4 regions of the Streptomyces sp. NPDC051452 genome follow, and region 4 is predicted to be linked to each of the others. Evidence: riboswitches for the same ligand, from Rfam matches in the RefSeq annotation. Region 4 holds a riboswitch; each other region holds the start of a gene.
The links. A riboswitch is a leader RNA that binds a small molecule or an ion and turns the genes downstream of it on or off. The one in region 4 is predicted to bind cobalamin.
Positions count from the first base shown of each region.

Region 1: it holds a riboswitch for cobalamin, as region 4 does, so the genes downstream of both, ACIBA9_RS11385 (ribonucleoside-diphosphate reductase subunit alpha) here and ACIBA9_RS12520 (cobalamin biosynthesis protein) in region 4, are expected to answer to the same signal.
Region 2: it holds a riboswitch for cobalamin, as region 4 does, so the genes downstream of both, ACIBA9_RS07650 (CbtB-domain containing protein) here and ACIBA9_RS12520 (cobalamin biosynthesis protein) in region 4, are expected to answer to the same signal.
Region 3: it holds a riboswitch for cobalamin, as region 4 does, so the genes downstream of both, ACIBA9_RS00860 (ABC transporter substrate-binding protein) here and ACIBA9_RS12520 (cobalamin biosynthesis protein) in region 4, are expected to answer to the same signal.

Region 1 covers NZ_JBITEB010000003.1:438,105-442,929, reverse strand. Annotated here, with positions in the region: gene ACIBA9_RS11400 (GntR family transcriptional regulator) at 1-249, shown strand, start outside; gene ACIBA9_RS11395 (DUF3311 domain-containing protein) at 395-658, shown strand; gene mctP (monocarboxylate uptake permease MctP) at 655-2,283, shown strand; cobalamin riboswitch at 2,422-2,563, shown strand; gene ACIBA9_RS11385 (ribonucleoside-diphosphate reductase subunit alpha) at 2,688-4,825, shown strand, end outside.
Region 2 covers NZ_JBITEB010000002.1:525,555-530,379, forward strand. Annotated here, with positions in the region: gene ACIBA9_RS07640 (histidine phosphatase family protein) at 1-542, shown strand, start outside; gene ACIBA9_RS07645 (CbtA family protein) at 1,064-1,816, opposite strand; gene ACIBA9_RS07650 (CbtB-domain containing protein) at 1,838-2,059, opposite strand; cobalamin riboswitch at 2,097-2,244, opposite strand; gene ACIBA9_RS07655 (enoyl-CoA hydratase/isomerase family protein) at 2,350-3,423, opposite strand; partial or broken gene ACIBA9_RS07660 (acyl-CoA dehydrogenase family protein) at 3,420-3,608, opposite strand; gene ACIBA9_RS07665 (superoxide dismutase) at 3,888-4,529, opposite strand.
Region 3 covers NZ_JBITEB010000001.1:193,478-198,302, forward strand. Annotated here, with positions in the region: gene ACIBA9_RS00840 (acetolactate synthase large subunit) at 1-949, opposite strand, end outside; gene ACIBA9_RS00845 (flavodoxin family protein) at 1,126-1,863, shown strand; partial or broken gene ACIBA9_RS00850 (hypothetical protein) at 1,944-2,054, opposite strand; partial or broken gene ACIBA9_RS00855 (short-chain fatty acyl-CoA regulator family protein) at 2,044-2,364, shown strand; cobalamin riboswitch at 2,379-2,557, shown strand; gene ACIBA9_RS00860 (ABC transporter substrate-binding protein) at 2,612-3,661, shown strand; gene ACIBA9_RS00865 (iron chelate uptake ABC transporter family permease subunit) at 3,658-4,671, shown strand; gene ACIBA9_RS00870 (ABC transporter ATP-binding protein) at 4,668-4,825, shown strand, end outside.
Region 4 covers NZ_JBITEB010000004.1:57,884-62,708, forward strand. Annotated here, with positions in the region: gene ACIBA9_RS12500 (class II aldolase/adducin family protein) at 1-391, opposite strand, end outside; gene ACIBA9_RS12505 (lysozyme) at 625-1,512, shown strand; gene ACIBA9_RS12510 (anion permease) at 1,666-2,934, shown strand; gene ACIBA9_RS12515 (hypothetical protein) at 2,966-3,193, shown strand; cobalamin riboswitch at 3,351-3,493, shown strand; gene ACIBA9_RS12520 (cobalamin biosynthesis protein) at 3,593-4,537, shown strand; gene ACIBA9_RS12525 (cobyric acid synthase) at 4,534-4,825, shown strand, end outside.

The DNA of each region.
Region 1 (4,825 bases), on a different contig from region 4:
TACACGTCCCTGTACACCGCGCTCGCCGAGGTCTACGACATCCATCTCGCCGAGGCCGAGGAGACCATCGAGACCTCTCTGGCCACCCCCCGCGAGGCGGGCCTGCTCGGCACCGACGTGGGCCTGCCGATGCTGATGCTCTCCCGGCACTCCCTGGACCGCGCGGGCCAGCCGGTGGAGTGGGTGCGCTCGGTGTACCGGGGCGACCGGTACAAGTTCGTGGCCCGCCTGAAGCGGCCGCAGGACTGAGGGCGGCCGGGCTTCCCCACCCGGCCCGCACACCGCGTCCGAGAACCGGCGGACCGATATACGGACGAGGTCTTCCCGTGCCCTGACGCCGTCACCTAGATTGCCTGCGCATTACAGGTGATCAGCGAGGGGACGGAGCCATGGCATGTCGGAAACACCTGAAGTGAGACCACCGGTCGTCACACCGACCCGGGTGGTCATCGGCCTGTGTCTCGTCGCGCCCTTCGTGGCGATGCTGTGGGTCGGCTCGTACGCCAAGACGGATCCCGCGTTCATCGGGATCCCGTTCTTCTACTGGTACCAGATGCTCTGGGTGCTGGTCTCCACGGTGCTCACGATGACCGCGTACAGCCTGTGGCGGCGCGACCAGCGCTCCCGCGGGAACGCGCAGGGGGGTGGCGCGAAGTGAAGGACGGCGTCAACGGCGTCGCGCTCGGCGTCTTCATCTTCTTCTTCCTGGCCGTCACGGTCATGGGCTTCCTGGCCGCGCGCTGGCGCAAGGCCGAGAACGAGCACTCGCTGGACGAATGGGGTCTGGGCGGACGGTCGTTCGGCACCTGGGTCACCTGGTTCCTGCTCGGCGGTGATCTGTACACGGCGTACACCTTCGTCGCCGTACCGGCGGCGATCTACGCGGCGGGCGCGTCCGGCTTCTTCGCGGTGCCGTACACGATCCTGGTGTACCCGCTGATCTTCACGTTCCTGCCCCGGCTGTGGTCGGTCTCGCACACGCACGGCTATGTGACCACCTCGGACTTCGTGCGCGGCCGGTTCGGCTCCAAGAGTCTGTCGCTGGCGGTGGCGGTCACCGGCATCCTGGCGACGATGCCGTACATCGCGCTCCAGCTCGTGGGCATCCAGGCGGTGCTGGACGTGATGGGCGTCGGCGGCGGCGAGAACACGAACTGGTTCGTGAAGGACCTGCCGCTGCTCATCGCCTTCGGTGTGCTGGCGGCCTACACCTACTCCTCCGGTCTGCGGGCGCCCGCGCTGATCGCGTTCGTGAAGGACGCGCTGATCTACATCGTCATCGCGGTGGCGATCATCTACATCCCGATCAAGCTGGGCGGCTTCGACGACATCTTCGCCAAGGCGGGCGACGCGTTCGGCCAGATCAACCCGGCCACCCACAAGCCGCGCGGCGCGCTCGTCCCGCCGGAGGCGGCCCAGTGGACCTACGCCACGCTGGCGCTGGGTTCGGCGCTGGCGCTGTTCATGTACCCGCACTCCATCACCGCGACCCTGTCCTCCAGGAGCCGCGAGGTGATCCGCCGCAACACCACCATCCTGCCGCTGTACTCGCTCATGCTGGGCCTGCTGGCGCTGCTGGGCTTCATGGCCATCGCGGCCGGGGTGAAGGTCACCAACGGCCAGCTGGCCATCCCCCAGCTGTTCGAGGACATGTTCCCGGACTGGTTCGCGGGCGTGGCCTTCGCGGCGATCGGCATCGGGGCGCTCGTCCCGGCGGCGATCATGTCCATCGCGGCGGCGAACCTCTTCACCCGCAACATCTACAAGGACTTCATCAAGCCGGACGCCACGCCGAAGCAGGAGGCCCAGGTCTCCAAGGTCGTGTCCCTGCTGGTGAAGGTGGGCGCGCTGGTCTTCGTCCTCACCATGGACAAGACGGTCGCCATCAACTTCCAGCTGCTGGGCGGCATCTGGATCCTGCAGACCTTCCCGGCCCTGGTCGGCGGCCTGTTCACCCGCTGGTTCCACCGCTGGGCGCTGCTGGCCGGCTGGGCGGTCGGCATGGTGTACGGCACGCTCGCCGCGTACGGGGTGGCCTCGCCGACGCAGGCTCACTTCGGTGGCTCCGCCAAGGAGATCCCCGGCATCGGCGAGATCGGCTACATCGGCCTGACGGCGTTCGTCCTGAACGTCGTCGTCACCGTCGTCCTCACCTTCGTCCTGCGGGCCCTGAAGGCGCCGGAGGGCGTCGACGAGACCCGGCCGGAGGACTACACGGCCGACGCGGGCGACCCCGGGGTCCAGGTGGAGCTTCCGCCGGTGACCGCGGCGGACGCCCACTGAGCCGCCCTCGGCACAGCGCACGACACCCACGGCGGGCCGCCGGGAAGTGGATTCCCGGCGGCCCGCCGTGCTGCCTCGAGTTGACGCTCCGATACCACCGCAACACGCAACAGACACTACATGTGGGGGTGCCACGACAGCCCGGCACTAGATGTATGCTCGTCCTCGCTGTCGTCGCAGGGGAATCCGGTGCGAATCCGGAACTGTCCCGCAACGGTGTACTTGCGTGTAAGCGCACGCCTGGCCAGTCCGAGGACCTGCCGACAGCGCACCCGGCCGTCCGGTTCGGGTGCCTTGAGACGTCCGGGCCTCGTGGAGCGGGCCGGAGGACGCCACGCCGTACGCGTTCGTGGCTGCCCCCTGCCCTCCGCCAGGTCCCCGTGCCGAGCGAGGGAGAGCCCCACGTGACCATCGCGCCAGCCGAACCGGCTTCAGTCAGCGAGCTGGAGACCGACGGTCCCGGTGCCGCGCTGCTGCGGACCCTGACCGAGCTGACCGTCGACCTCCCCGACGCCGACCCCGGCCGGGTCGCCGCCTCCGCGCTGCGTGGCCGGTCTGCACGGACTGCCTCCGAAATCACAGCCGAGTTGCGCGAGCTGGCGACCGAGGCGGCCGCCGGACTGATCGCCGAGGACCCCGCCTACTCCCGGCTGGCCGCCCGCCTGCTGACCCTCTCCATCCGTGAGGAGGCCGCCTCACAGGGCGTCACCTCCTTCACGGACTCCGTCGCCGTGGGGCACCGCGAGGGGCTCGTCGCCGACCGGACCGCCGAGTTCGTCCGGCAGCACGCCGCGCGGCTCGACGCGCTGATCGACGTCGACGCCGACGACCGCTTCGGCTACTTCGGCCTGCGCACCCTGCACAGCCGCTACCTGCTGCGGCACCCCATCACCCGCAAGGTCGTCGAGACGCCCCAGCACTTCATGCTGCGCGTCGCCGCCGGCCTGGCCGAGGACGACACCGCCCGCTCGGTGGACGAGGTCGCGGCGCTCTACGGGCTCATGAGCCGCCTCGACTATCTGCCGTCCTCCCCCACGCTCTTCAACTCCGGTACGCGGCACCCGCAGATGTCGTCCTGCTACCTCCTCGACTCCCCGCTGGACGAGCTGGACTCCATCTACGACCGCTACCACCAGGTCGCCCGCCTCTCCAAGCACGCCGGCGGCATCGGCCTGTCCTACTCCCGCATCCGCAGCCGGGGTTCGCTGATCCGCGGCACCAACGGGCACTCCAACGGCATCGTGCCGTTCCTGAAGACCCTGGACGCCTCGGTGGCCGCCGTGAACCAGGGCGGCCGGCGCAAGGGCGCGGCCGCGGTGTACCTGGAGACCTGGCACTCCGACATCGAGGAGTTCCTGGAGCTGCGCGACAACACCGGTGAGGACGCCCGGCGTACGCACAACCTCAACCTGGCGCACTGGATCCCGGACGAGTTCATGCGCCGGGTCAACGCGGACGCGTCGTGGTCGCTGTTCTCCCCCGCGGACGTGCCGGAGCTGGTGGACCTGTGGGGCGAGGAGTTCGACGCCGCCTACCGCGAGGCCGAGGCGAAGGGCCTGGCGAAGAAGACGATCGCGGCGCGTGAGCTGTACGGCCGCATGATGCGCACCCTGGCGCAGACCGGCAACGGCTGGATGACCTTCAAGGACGCCGCCAACCGCACCGCCAACCAGACGGCGACCGCGGGCCATGTCGTCCACTCCTCCAACCTCTGCACGGAGATCCTGGAGGTCACCGACGACGGCGAGACCGCGGTCTGCAACCTGGGCTCGGTCAACCTCGGCGCCTTCGTGACCGCCGACGGCATCGACTGGGAGCGGCTGGACGAGACGGTCCGCACGGCCGTCACCTTCCTCGACCGCGTGGTGGACATCAACTTCTACCCGACCGAGCAGGCGGGCCGCTCCAACGCCAAGTGGCGTCCCGTCGGCCTGGGCGCGATGGGTCTGCAGGACGTCTTCTTCAAGCTGCGCCTGCCCTTCGACTCCCCCGAGGCCAAGGCCCTGTCCACGCGGATCGCCGAGCGCATCATGCTCGCCGCGTACGAGGCCTCCGCCGACCTCGCCGAGCGCAACGGCCCGCTGCCGGCCTGGGAGAAGACCCGTACCGCCCAGGGTGTGCTGCACCCCGACCACTACGGCGTCGAGTTCACCTGGCCGGAGCGCTGGGCCGCGCTGCGGGAGCGGATCGCGACCACCGGCATGCGCAACTCGCTGCTGCTCGCCATCGCCCCGACCGCCACCATCGCCTCCATCGCGGGCGTGTACGAGTGCATCGAGCCGCAGGTGTCCAACCTGTTCAAGCGCGAGACGCTGTCCGGCGAGTTCCTCCAGGTCAACTCGTACCTGGTGCGGGAGCTGAAGAACCTGGGCGTCTGGGACGCGCGCACCCGGGAGGCGCTGCGCGAGTCCAACGGCTCGGTGCAGGACTTCGCCTGGATCCCCGACGACGTACGGGCGCTGTACCGCACGGCATGGGAGATCCCGCAGCGCGGCCTGATCGACATGGCCGCGGCGCGCACCCCGTTCCTGGACCAGGCGCA
Region 2 (4,825 bases), on a different contig from region 4:
CGTCGACGCGACAGGCTCGCTTCGACGACGGCGGCTCGATCGACCAGGTCGCGGCGGCCCGGGCCCGGGCGGCCGCGGGGGCGCTGCCCCCGGCGGGCCGGGTCCTCACGTCGCCCGCCGTGCGGTGCCGTCAGACGGCGGTGGCCCTGGGGCTCGACGGGCCGGCGGTGCCCGAACTGGCGGGGCTCGACGTGGGCCGCTGGCGGGGGCGCACGCTGGACGAGGTGGGGGCGGCCGAGCCGGAGGCGGTGGGCCGCTGGCTCACCGACCCCGAAAGCGCGCCGCACGGGGGCGAGTCGGTGCGGGATCTGTGCGGGCGGCTCGCGAACTGGCTGGCGGACATGGCGCGTACGGACGGACGGACACTCGCCGTCGTCGAGCCGGATGTGGTGCGGGCGGTGGTCGTCCGCGCGCTGGGGATGCCCGACGCGGCCTTCTGGCGGCTGGACGTTCCCCCGCTGACGGTGACGGAACTCAGTGGGCGGTCCGGTCGCTGGAACCTGCGGCTCGGTCGTCCGCCCGCACTGCGGGACGCCGACTAGGCTCTGCCGACGGCCAGTTCAGGGGACCGGCCGCCGGGTCGCGGTGGCGGCGCGGGAGGTCGGCTATCGCACAGGAGAGGCAGTCGCCCACCGCGCGACGTGTCCGCCATCGCCTCGGCGCGAGCCATCGCTTAGGTGGGAGCCGTGGCTTCGGTGCGTGCAGCGCTCCCGCGGCCGGCCGGTCCGGTCGGGACAGCCGTCGAAGGGGTCCGTTGTCAGCCTCTCCAGGTCGTGCACGAGCCGTGCGGTGCGTTTCGCCTGCTGGGCGAGGACCCGCACCCTCACGCTCCGGCCGCCGAACTGCTCTCGGCCGGCGATCAGTTGCTCGTGCTCCTTCGGAGGGAGCGCGACCGCCTCGCGCCCCGCGAGGGTGATGCGACGCGGCTGGGGCCGTCCGGCCATCGGGCTCCTCCCCTTCCCACCTGGGTGCCGCCTTCCCCTCGGGCGGCTTGCCGTGTCGGGCGGAACGCGTGAGGGCCCCGGGATGGCTCCACGGGGCCCTCACGCTGTCCGGAAGTGGGTCAGCGCGCCGTCGGCACCATCCGAGCGGCCGACGCCGTCACCGGCTTGGGGTTCAGCAGCCGTTCGGCCAACTCCCCGAAGAGCAGCCCGAATCCGCCCCACAGCACGGCCTGGATGGCCAGCGCGGACAGCCGGAACCGCCAGAGCAGGGCGGCCGGGAAGTCCTTCGGCACCTCGTCGACGGCCGGCAGGAACCCATAGGCCACTCCGATCACGACGGCGAAGGCGGCCACCGCGGTCACGGTCGCCCACCAGGTACCGAGCGCGGGCGCGAGCCGCTTGCCCAGGAGGGTGGCGGCGATCGCGAGGAGGACGCTGAGCAGCATCATCAGGAAGTACAGGCTGGTCCGCTTGCCGATGGTGTCGGGGTCGCCGACCGAAGGCGGGTTGGCCGGGTACTTCAGGAACGGCACCACGTACACGGCGAGCAGTGCGCAGCCGGACAGCAACAGCGCGGTCGCCCGCGGTCCGAACCGGCCGACGCGGCCGAGGGCGAAGCAGTAGGCGAGCGCGGCGATGCCGCCGAAGGCGACCCCGTAGACCAGGACGCCGGTGGCGAGGCCCGCGGTGGACTGCAGGGAGCGGGAGACGACCTCCATCTCGTGCTCGTGGGAGTGGGCGTCCTCGAAGCCGATCGCCTTGTCGACGCTCGGCTCACCGAGCAGGTAGGCGACGACCAGGGCGAGCACGCCCGCTGCCAGGCCGGCGAGCATGCCCCGGACGAGCAGATTCCTTACGGTTGGGGAGTTCATGGTTGTGCGGCGTCCCTCGTGTCAGTGGCAGGGGAAGCCGAGGAGGTGGCGGGCGTCGTGCACCCACTCGTGGACGTCCGTGCCGTTGAACACGGAGGTGGCGCCCTGTTCGGCGCCGACGAAGTAGAGCAGGACCAGCATCAGGATGCCGAAGAAGACCGCCCAGGGAGCTATCGCCTTCAGCGGCAGCTTGGTGGGAAGGGCGGGAGTGGTGACTGTCGGCTGGGCGACATGCTGCGCCATGGCAGGGGCCTCCTCTGGGAGTTCGCGTCCCATCTCGGTGGTGCGGTGGACGACGGCCACGGGTCTGACTCGCGCGGCGCCTCGGCCGAGGCGCCGCGCACACAGTGGCGCGACCGTGCCGGTTTCACACCGGCTTCCGTTTCGCCGTCGTCGGTATCGGTCAAGACCGTAGCGTGTGTGGCGAACATGGCCAAGACCGTGTCCGTCCGCCGGGCCGCGACCTTTCTCTCATATCCGCCATCAGGGACCGCCGCCGACCGGTGAGGGCGGGACGGCGGCCGTTCGGCTCGTCAGACTCCCTCCGTGCCCGCCCCGGGCCCGGCCAGCCCCAGTTCCCGGTCGCCGAGCGGAGCGAAGAAGCGTGCGACATCGGCGTCGGTGACCTCGGCGAGGGTGGCGGGGGACCAACGCGGGCTACGGTCCTTGTCGATGACCTGGGCGCGGATGCCCTCCACCAGGTCGGGGGTGCTCAGGGCGGCGCAGGAGACGCGGTACTCCTGGTCGAGGACCCGCTCCAGCGTTCCCTGTCGCCGGGCGCGGCGCAGGGCGGCCAGTGTGGCCTTCAGTGCGGTGGGCGACCTGCCGAGCAGGGTCTCGGCCGCCTCCTTCGCCTCCGGGCCGCCGTCGGTCAGCAGCCGGTCGAGGATCTCCTCGACGGTGTCGGCGGCGTAGCAGGCGTCGATCCACTCCCGCCGCCCGGCGAGCACACCTCGCGGTGGCGGCTGCGCATGGCGGGCCAGGACGTCTCGTACGGGCAGGTCCGCGAGGTCGTCGAGGAAACGCCCGAGCGCGGCGGACGGCACGTAGTGGTCGGCGAGGCCGCACAGCAGGGCGTCGGCGGCGCCGATCCCGGCGCCCGTCAGCGCGAGATGGGTGCCCAGTTCGCCCGGGGCCTGGACGAGCAGGTAGGTGCCGCCGACGTCGGGGACGAAACCGATGCCGGTCTCCGGCATGGCGATCCGCGACCGCTCGGTGACGATCCGGACGCTGCCGTGCGCGGAGACACCGACGCCGCCGCCCATGACGATGCCATCCATGACGGCGACATAGGGCTTCGCGTAGCGGGCGATTCGGGCGTTGAGGTGGTACTCGTCGCGCCAGAAGGCGGCCGCGGCGCTGCCATCGCCGTCGCGGGCGTCGTCGTGGACGGCGCGGATGTCACCGCCCGCGCACAGTCCGCGCTCCCCCGCCCCGGTGATGACGACGGTGCGTACCGCGGGGTCGTCCTCCCACACGGTCAGCGCCTCGTCGATGCGGCGGACCATCTCGTGGTTGAGGGCGTTGAGGGCCCTGGGCCGGTTGAGGACGATGTGGGCTGCCCGGCCGTCGGTGTGCAGCAGGACGGGTTCCTCGCCGCCGCTCATCCGGACGCCTCCGTCGGGCCGCGGGACACGATGACACGCATGAGCTCGTTGGTTCCTTCCAGGATCCGGTGGACGCGCAGGCCACGGACGATGTTCTCGATGCCGGACTCGCCAAGGTAGCCGTAGCCGCCGTGCGGCTCGAGCGCGCGGTCGGCTACCGAGTACCCGGTGTCGGTGGCGACCCGCAGCCGGAGGTGAGCGTCCGGAACACGGGCACGCCGTCGGCGTGGGTCAGGACCGAACCGCCGGCCTCCTCGCACCGGCTTCCCCGCACGGCGGCCTTGCCCCCGCATCCAGGGTCGGGCGCGCCCTGGAAGGTTCAGGGCGAACCGTCGGGACCGACGGGTGGCGTCGGACGCGGAAGGGCTCCCGCCGGCGGGGTGCCGGGGGAGCCCTCCGTCGAGCGCCTGCCGGTGAGGGGCGAGAAGACGATCACCGGCGGGACGACCGCCTGAGCCGGGGGGTCAGGGGCGCAGGAGCAGGCTGTCGCCGCGCTCCTTGGCGGCGGCGTAGCGCTTGGCCACGTCCTGCCAGTTGACGACCTGCCACATGGCCTCGATGAAGTCCACCTTCTGGTTCTTGTACTGGAGGTAGAAGGCGTGCTCCCAGGCGTCGAAGACCAGGATCGGCGTGGAGCCCTGGCCGACGTTGCCCTGGTGGTCGTAGACCTGCTCCACGATCAGGCGGCCGCTGAGCGGCTCGTAGGCGAGCACGCCCCAGCCCGAACCCTGGGTGGTGGCCGCCGCCTTGGACAGCTGACCCTTGAAGCCGGCGAACGAGCCGAACGACTCGGCGATGGCGTCGGCCAGTTCGCCGACACCGTCGGCCGCCAGCGGCTCGCCGCCGCCGTCGCCGGTCATGTTGTGCCAGTAGATGGAGTGCAGGATGTGCCCGGAGAGGTGGAAGGCCAGGTTCTTCTCCAGGCCGTTGATCGAGCCCCACGTCTCCTTGTCGCGCGCCTCGGCGAGCTGCTCCAACGTGTCGTTGGCGCCCTTCACATAGGCCGCGTGGTGCTTGTCGTGGTGCAGCTCGATGATCTCCGGGCTGATGACCGGCGCGAGCGCCGAGTAGTCGTACGGAAGCTCAGGGAGCGTGTAGAGCGCCATGTCCAACGTCCTCCGACGTTCTTGCGAATAGTATGCAGGTGCACGCTAACAGCAAGAGCCACCGAGTGCCGATCAGACCTTGGACCCAGGGCTCCGGTCGTGTCGTCCTCGACGCACGGCGACGGCGGAGGCGCCGGGGGGCGACCCCTCATCGACGGGGGGCACGAGCGGTACGGGGGGAGCCGGCTCACAGCCGATACCGGGACCCACCCTGCCTACGCGCTTTGTTGACGGGGCAACGGAAATGCGTATTCGGCCGCCTTTCCATAAGGCGGCCTTTAGCCGCACTCAACGCA
Region 3 (4,825 bases), on a different contig from region 4:
CCACCTCGGAAGGGAAGCGGTGCACGTGCACGATGCGCTTGTCGCCGTCGGGGTTGATCTTGGCGGGATCGAACTCCTGGATCTCGTAGCCGACGCAGATGACCACGTCGGCGGTGTCGAAGCCGAAGTTGCCGTAATCGTGACGCATGAAGCCGACCGCGCCGAGGGCGTTCGGGTGGTCGTCGGGGAAGACGCCCTTGCCGTGGAAGGTGGTCGCCACCGGGACGTTCAACCGCTCGGCGAACCGTACGAGAGCGGCCGAGGCCTGGGCCCTCGTGGCGCCATGGCCGGCCAGCACGACAGGACGCCGAGCCGTCGTGAGCACTTCGACCGCCCGCGCGATCTGCGTGAGTGACGGCGCGTCGGCGTGCACGGTGTCGATCTGCAGAGGTGCCAGCCGCCCCTCAGGCCGCTCCGCTTCGATGTCCTCGGGCACGGCCAGGAACACGGCCCCGGGGCGCTCGCTCTGCGCGATCTTGAAAGCCTTGCGCGTCATCTCCGGCACCGCGTCAGGACACTCCACGCGGGCCGCCCACTGGGTGACGGGGGCGAACATCGACACCAGGTCGATGACCTGATGTGACTCCTTGTGGGTGCGGCGCAGCGAGCCCTGGGCGGCAAGGGCCACCATCGGTGCGCTGTTGGTCATGGCATCGGCGGTGCCGAGCAGCAGGTTGATCGCGCCGGGACCCAGCGTGGCCGAACACACCCCGGCCCGGCCGGTCAGCCGTCCGTAGATCTCCGCCATGAACGAGGCGGCCTGCTCGTGGCGCACCAGGACGTACCGGATTCCGGAGCCGCTCAGAGCGTCGACGAAGCGGATGTTCTCCTCGCCGGGGATCCCGAAGACGTACTCGACGCCTTCGGCTCGCAGACAGCGCACCAGCAGATGTGCGACGTCGTCCGATGCTGCCGTGTTCCGCGACTCGGTCGCGCCTTCGGTGCTCATGAGGCGAACGTAGGTACACCCGCGTGCCCGGGCCACTCGTCCGCCGCCGACCGGGGTGTGGACCTCCGTGGCCGTTTGGAGGCGTTGTGGTGGCGGCCTCCGCGGTCGGACCGCACGCTGGCCAAGTGGGAACGAGCCGCCACACACAGAGCGGCGGCAGAATCCGGGAGGCCCTTGTGACCACTTCGTCGCCCGACACCGACGTGCCGCCGGCCCGGTACGACGACCTGCGGGCCTTGGTGATCAACTGCACCCTCAAACGCTCACCGGAAACGAGCAACACCCAGGGACTCATCGACCGCAGCACCGCCATCATGGACGCACAGGGCGTGCACGTCGACGTCGTACGGGCGGTGGACCACGACATCGCGACCGGTGTGTGGCCCGACATGAGGGAACACGGCTGGGAGAGGGACGCCTGGCCGGACCTCTACCAGCAGGTCCTGGCGGCCGACATCCTGGTGCTGGCCGGCCCCATCTGGCTGGGCGACAACAGCTCCGTGACGAAGCAGGTGATCGAACGACTCTACGCCTGCTCCAGCCTCCTGAACGACGCCGGTCAGTACGCCTATTACGGCCGCGTCGGCGGTTGCCTGATCACCGGCAACGAGGACGGCGTCAAGCACTGCGCCATGAACGTCCTCTACAGCCTTCAGCACCTGGGATACACCATCCCTCCCCAGGCGGACGCCGGATGGATCGGGGAGGCGGGCCCGGGCCCCTCGTACCTCGATCCGGGATCGGGCGGCCCGGAGAACGACTTCACCAACCGCAACACCACCTTCATGACCTGGAACCTGCTGCACCTGGCCCGGGCGCTGAAGGACCTGGGCGGCATCCCCGCCTACGGCAACCAGCGCGCCGCGTGGGACGCCGGATGCCGCCGGGACTTCGAGAACCCCGAACACCGGTGACGTGACGCCGGGGAAAGCCGGCGGCCGGCCGTCGGCCCCGCCCAGCCGGTCCAGCGCCGGACACCGGGCCCCAAGGGGCAGGCCCGTAGCGGCAGCGTCTCGCGCAGGGCCGGCTCGTCGCGGACGAAGGACCAGGCGAGCATGGTTACCGGGCCGGTGAGCGCGCCTTTGACCGGGCGTGAGGTCGCCGAGATGCCCGACGGACAGCGCTACCCGTGGACGGCCCGCGCGATCACCCGGCACCGCGGAGACTGGGGCGAGCCTGGCAAGACGTTCGCCATCGGCCTGGGCCGCGAGATCCGCCACGCCCACCGCCTCGTCTACGCCGACGGCCTGGACCTCACCGACCCTTCCGACGCCACCCCCATCGGCATGGGCTGCCGCGTCTGTGAACGCCTCGACCGCCCCCAGCGGAGCGCACCGCCCCTCGGCCGGCCGCTGCGGATCGACCAGAACACCAGCACGTTCGTGCCGTACCCCGTGACCGAACGCACGATCTGACCGTACGACGGACTTGATAGCCTCAGCGGGCCAGTCGAGCCACATCCGAGGCCAGGGAATCCGGTGCGAACCCGGAACTGACGCGCAGCGGTGAGGGGGACGGGCGGGGCACGCAACGCCACTGGGAGACCGGGAAGGCGTCCCGTCCGGACGAACCCGAGTCCGAAGACCTGCTGGCACCTCCGCGCTTCGGCGTGGAGGGACGTCCGTAGGCCAGGCTCCGCGTACGAGCCCCGACCCCAGAGGCATGCCCGTGCTCCGCACCCCCGCCCTTGTCCGCACTCCGGCGTTTCTCCTCGCGTCTTCCCTGCTGCTCACCGCCTGCGGCTCCTCCGATGCCGACGACGCGAAGCCGGCGAGGACCGCTGCCGCCGGATACCCGGTGACCCTCGACAACTGCGGCCGGAAGGTCACCCTGACAGCGGCGCCGAAGCGGGCCGTGTCCCTCAACCAGGGCACCACCGAGATCCTGCTCTCCCTCGGCCTCGCCGACCGCATGGCCGGTACGGCCACTTGGACCGACCCGGTGATGAAGGGCCTTGCGAAGGCGAACACGTCCGTGCCGCGCCTCGCCGACAACGCGCCCTCCTTCGAGAAGGTCCTGGACGCCGAACCCGACCTCGTCACCGCCTCGTTCGTCTCCACCCTGGGCAAGGGCGGGGTCGCCACCCGCGCGCAGTTCGAGAAGCTGGGCGTGCCCACGTATGTCTCGCCGTCCGACTGCTCGGGCAAGGACAACGACAGTGGCGGCGACGGATCGCGCGGCGAGCCGTTCACCCTCGATGCCGTGTACGGCGAGATACGTGACCTGGCACGGGCGTTCGGCGTGGAGGCGCGGGGCGAGAAGCTGGTCGCATCCCTGAAGAAGCGGGTCGGCACGGCCACCGCCGGGCTCGACGCCACCGACGTCTCGCTCATGTACTGGTTCGCCAACTCCCAGTCGCCCTACCTCGCCGGCTGCTGCGGCGCACCGGGCGCCATCACCCGTGCGGTCGGCGCGAAGAACGTCTTCGCCGACACCCACGACGAATGGCCCCAGATCAGCTGGGAGACGGTCGCCGACCGCGACCCCGATGTGATCGTGCTCGGCGACCTGACCCGCAAGCAGCAGACCGCGGAGACCGCCGCAGCCAAGATCCGCTTCCTGGAGACCAACCCCGCCACCCGCAACCTGACCGCCGTGCGGAAGAAGCGGTACGTCCTGCTGAGCGGACAAGCGATGAACCCGTCCATCCGCACCATCGAGGGGATCGAGGAGGTCGCAGCCGGTCTGCGCGACTTCGGGCTCGCCAAGTGAGCGTGCGCGCTTGGCTGTTGACGGGCAGCGGAGTCGCCGCGCTGCTCGCGTCGATCGCCGTGGCTGTGACGATCGGTCCCGCCGACATCTCCACGGGAGACGTCTGGGCGTCCGTCGCGGCCCATCTCGGCCTCGGCGAAGCCACGTTGGCGCCGCTGCGGGACGGCATCGTGTGGAACCTGCGGATGCCGCGCACGCTGCTCGCCGCCGTGTGCGGTGCCGGGCTCGCCGTGTGCGGGGCGGTGATGCAGTCCCTGCTGCGCAATCCGCTCGCCGACCCCTTCGTGCTCGGCGTGTCCTCCGGCGCGTCCACGGGAGCGGTCGCCGTGGTCGTGCTGGGCGTGGGTGGCGGCGTGATCTCCCTGTCGGCGGGCGCCTTCCTCGGCGCGCTGCTCTCCTTCGCCCTGGTGCTGTTGCTCAGCCACACCCTCGGCGGCGGCACCGACCGGGTCGTGCTGTCGGGAGTGGCGATCATGCAGCTGTTCTCCGCGCTGACCTCGTTCACCGTCCTGACCTCCGCGGACGCCGAGACCACCCGGGGCGTCCTGTTCTGGCTGCTCGGCTCGCTCACCGGGGCCGACTGGGGGCAGGTACTGCTCTGCGCGGTCGTCCTGGCCGTGGTCCTCGTCGCCTGCCTCGGGTACGCCCGTACGCTCGACGCGTTCGCCTTCGGTGAGGAGGCAGCCGCCGGACTCGGAGTCCACGTCGCCCGTACCCGCCTGGTCCTCCTGTCCGTGACCGCACTGCTCACGGCCGTCCTGGTCAGCTGCGCCGGCGCGATCGGCTTCGTCGGCCTGGTCCTCCCCCACGCCACCCGCGTCCTCACCGGCTCCGGCCACGCCCGCCTGCTGCCGGTCACCGCGCTGACCGGGGCCGTCTTCCTGGTGTGGGTGGACACCCTCGCCCGTACGGTCCTCGACCCCCAGGAGGTCCCGGTGGGCGTGGTGACGTCCCTCATCGGCGTGCCGGCGTTCCTGGCCGTGCTCTACCGCGGACGGAGAAGGACATGACCAGCCTGCACGCGGACCGCGTCGTACGACGCCTCGGCGACAAGGTCGTCGTCGACGGCGTCACCCTCACTCTGAGCCACGGCGAGACCGTCGGCCTCCTCGGCCCCAACGGCTCGGGAAAGTCGACGCTGTTGAGGCTGCTGGCCGGAGTCCT
Region 4 (4,825 bases):
CGGTGGTGCGGTAGACGGCGAGGTGCATGGGCAGTTCGCTGGTCGGCACCAGGCTGCCGAGCACCTGGCGTCCGGTGAGGTCGACGCCGGTGAGGTCGGCCGGGGTGAGCCGGTCGTAGGGCACGCCCGACGGGGTGACCAGCACGAGGTCCCCGACGCGCGCGGAGACGTTGCCGGAGGTGCCGACGACCAGTCCGTCGGCGACCGTCCTGCGCGCCGTCGCGACCAGCGCCTCCCAGACCGCCGCCACCTCCGCCACCGCGTCCGTGTCCGGCTGCGCCACCGCCTCCGCGTTCGTCTGCCCGGGGCCCGCCGTCCGGTCGCGGCCCGGTACCCCGCCCGGTTCGCGATCCGCCGCTTCCCCTGACGCGTCCCGCCGCTGATCAGCCATGCGGCGATCCTGCCAGCCGGACGGCACGGACGGCAGCCCGCGGCACCGCACGCCATCCGACGGATCCGCGACCCGCCGGTCCCGCAACCCGGAGGCGGCCGGACGGCTTACCGCCGAACGGATGGATGTCGTATGAATCACCGCATTCCGTCACCAATCCGGCATGCACCGGCCCTTGAATGATCTCTCTTGCCCGCCCGGCGATCCCTCGCCCGCCATCCCGGGGAGACCACATGGCCCGTGTACGCACTCTCGCCCGGCACCGCGCCGGTGTCCTCGTGGCGGCCACCGCGGCGCTCGCCGTCGCCCTGACCGGCCCCGCCACCGCCACCCCCGCCACCACCCCCGCCCCATCGGACTCGTCGGACCCGGGCGACCCCTACCCGAGCGACCCCGACGCGGGCATTCCCGTCGCCGGCGCTCTCGAGGCGGGCACCCCCGACGCGACCTCCGTCAAGGCGTTCACGCCGGCCCTGGCCGCACAACTGCCCCGGGGCCACGACGTGTCGTCCTACCAGGGGCGGGTCGACTGGACGGCCGCCCGGCGGAAGGGCGCGCGCTTCGTCTACGTCAAGGCCACCGAGTCCACGAGCTACCGCAACCCCCGCTTCTCACAGCAGTACGACGGCGCCCGCAAGGCCGGCCTGATCCGGGGCGCGTACCACTTCGCGCTGCCGGACAGGGCCTCCGGCACCCGGCAGGCGGCGTACTTCGTGCGGCACGGTGGCGGCTGGCGCGCGGACGGCTGGACCCTGCCGCCGGTGCTGGACATCGAGTACAACCCCTACAGCGAGAAGCACAAGTGCTACGGGCTGAGCGCGCAGCGGATGGTCCGCTGGATCCGCTCCTTCAGCGACGAGATCAAGCACGAGACCGGCCGCCGCCCGATGATCTACACGACCACCCAGTGGTGGAAGCTCTGCACCGGCAACAGCCGGTCCTTCTCCTCGTCCCATCCTCTCTGGGTGGCCCGGCACGGCACCGCGCGGCCCGGGACGCTGCCCGGCGGCTGGCGGTACTGGACGTTCTGGCAGTACAGCATCAAGGGCGGGCTGCCAGGTGACCAGGATCTCTTCAACGGGTCGCCGAGCCGGCTGCGGACCTTCGCCCGCGACCGGTAACCAAGGGACGCCTGGGCCGCCGATCGCCGCCGACCGTAAACGGAACCCCAAGCATGGATCCCGGTCACCACCACGCCCGTCCCAGTTCATCTTCCGTTCACCCAGGTTGCCTACGTTCATCCAGCCAACAACCTCGAACGATTGCCTGGGTAAATGGAAAGCTTCTCGCTGATCCTCGCGATTGTGGTCGTAACCGCACTCGCGTTCGATTTCACGAACGGTTTCCACGACACCGCGAACGCGATGGCGACCACCATCTCCACAGGCGCCCTGAAGCCCAAGATCGCGGTGGCCATGTCCGCCGCCCTCAATCTTGTGGGCGCCTTCCTCTCCGTGGAGGTCGCGAACACGATCTCCAAGGGTCTCGTCGACGAGACCGGCATCCGTCCCGAGGTCATCTTCGCCGCCCTGGTCGGCGCGATCCTCTGGAATCTGCTGACCTGGCTGGTGGGCCTGCCCTCCAGCTCCTCGCACGCCCTGATGGGCGGCCTGATCGGCGCCACCGTCGCCTCCGCGGGCTTCGGCGCCGTCCACGCCGACGCCCTGGTCACCAAGGTGCTGCTCCCGGCGGTCGCCGCGCCGATCGTGGCGGGTCTCGCGGCCATGCTGGCCACGCGCTTCTCCTACGGCATCGGCGACAAGGCCGAGAGCGAGGCCACCCGCAAGGGCTACCGCGCCGGCCAGATCGCCTCCGCCGGCCTGGTCTCCCTCGCCCACGGCACCAACGACGCCCAGAAGACGATGGGCATCATCACCCTCGCGCTGATCGCGGGCGGCGCCATCGCCCCGGGCTCGAACCCTCCCACCTGGGTGATCCTCTCCGCCGGTCTGGCGATCGCGCTCGGCACCTACATCGGCGGCTGGCGCATCATCCGCACCATGGGCAAGGGCCTGACCGACCTGGAGCCGCGCCAGGGCTTCGCCGCCCAGACCAGCGCCGCGACCGCGATCCTGGCCTCCGCCCACCTCGGCTTCTCCCTCTCCACCACCCACGTCGTCTCCGGCTCGGTGATGGGCGCCGGTCTGGGCCGCAAGGGCGGTGTGGTCCGCTGGTCCACCGCGACCCGCATGGTCGTCGCCTGGGTGCTGACGCTGCCGGCCGCCGCGCTGGTCGGCGCGGGCGCCGAATCGGTCACCGACCTCGGTGACTGGGGCACCGCCCTCGTCGCCGTCTTCCTGGTCGCCGCGAGCGCCGCGATCTGGAAGATCTCCCGCCGTGAGGTCGTCGACCACACGGACGTCGTCACCGAGACGGAGGAGCCGGCCGGGGTGGTGACCACCGCCATCGCCGCGGTGATCCCGCCTCCCACGGCCGCCGTCGCCGAGCAGTCGGCTCTCGCCTTCCCGCAGCAGGCCGCCGGCCCCGCGCAGCCCGCCGCCTCGGTCCCCGCTCCGGCGACCCCGCCGGCCGCCACGGTCTGACCCCGAGCCCTCAGGTACTGAAGGAAACATCATGACGATCGACTGGGCGGCCCTCGGCTCCGTCTTCGGCACCAGCCTGGTGTTCACGGTGGGCCTGGTGGCCCTGTTCACCCTCGGCATCAACGGCCTGTCGCGGCGCGAGAAGGCCGCGGCCCAGGGCGGCTCGGCCACCCTCGCGGTCACCGGCGCCTACGTCTGCTTCGCGGCCTGCGCGGCGGCGGTGGCGTACGGCATCTACCTGATCGTGGCCAAGGCCTGAACCGCCCGCCGATCGTGGCCGCGTCCTGATCGAACACGCCCGAGGCTCCCCTCCCGTCGCCCGGGAGGGGAGCCTCCGGCGTGTCCACGCCTGCCGGGGGCGGGCGTCGGCGCTCCCTCCCCCCGCAGGTCAACGGCTGGTCAACGGCAGGTTGACGGCTGTTCGGGGCGCATGGTGGACTGCCCGGGCCATGTACGGCGGCAAGAGAGGAAGCCGGTGCGAATCCGGCGCGGTCCCGCCACTGTCACCGGGAGGAGACTCCCGGGAAGCCAGGAACTCTCACCGCCGAATCTCGTCGAACCAGGGCGTGGACACCCTGAGTGAGGACCCGGATCGCCATGCTCGGCCGCCGAAGGACCAGTACCAGGCCCACCCCCCTACCCACGGCCGTCTGAGCCGATGGGTGCCGATCGCTCCTACGCGTACGGCGCCGCCGCCGGCCTGCTGGGTGACCTGATCCTGGGCGATCCGCGCCGGGGGCACCCGGTCGCCGCGTTCGGACGGGCCGCCGCCGCGGTGGAAGGCGCCTTGTGGCACGACCACCGGGGCTGGGGCGCCGTGCACACCGCGGTGTGCGCCGGCGGCGCCGTCGCGCTCGGCGCGCTGACCGCACGGGCCGTACGCCCCTCGCCTGCCGCGTCCGCCGCGCTGACCGCCGCCGCCACCTGGGCGGTCGTCGGCGGCACCTCGCTCGCCCGGGAGGCACTCGGCATCGGGCGCGCCCTGCGGGCCGGTGACGTCGAGGCGGCCCGGGCGCGGCTGCCCCATCTGTGCGGCCGGGACCCGCAGGCGCTGGACGCCGACGGGATCGCCCGGGCCGTGGTCGAGTCGGTGGCCGAGAACACCTCCGACGCCGTCGTGGGCGCGCTCGTCTGGGGCGCCGTGGGCGGAGTGCCCGGTCTGCTCGGGTTCCGGGCGGTCAACACCCTGGACGCGATGGTCGGTCACAAGTCGCCTCGTCTGCGCCGCTACGGCTGGGCCTCCGCCCGCCTGGACGACGTCGCCGGGTGGCCGGGGGCCCGGCTGACCGCCGTACTCGCCGCCGCGGCCGGGCCCGATCCGCGCGGCGCGCTGCGCGCCTGGAAGGCCGACGCGCGAAGGCATCCGAGCCCCAACGCCGGACCCGTGGAGGCCTCCTTCGCGGGCGCGCTCGGGGTACGCCTGGGCGGGACGCTCGCCTACGGCGGCCGGGTCGAGCACCGCCCGGTGCTCAACGGGGCGGCCGGGCGCCCCGTCCATGTCAACGACATCGAGCGGGCGGTACGGCTGTCCCGCCGGGTCGGCCTGCTCGCGTTCGGCGTCACACTCGCCGCGCGCCGACTCGTGAAGGGAGCGGGGAAGTGACCGGGGGTCTCCTCGTCGCCGGCACCACCTCCGACGCCGGCAAGAGCGTCGTGACGGCCGGAATCTGCCGGTGGCTGGTGCGCCAGGGCGTGAAGGTCGCGCCGTTCAAGGCGCAGAACATGTCGCTCAACTCCTTCGTGACCCGGGAGGGCGCGGAGATCGGGCGGGCCCAGGCCATGCAGGCCCAGGCGTGCCGGGTCGAGCCGACCGCGCTGATGAACCCGGTGCTGCTCAAGCCCGGCGGTGAGCGCAGCAGCCAGGTGGTGCTGCTGGGCAAGGCCGTGGGCG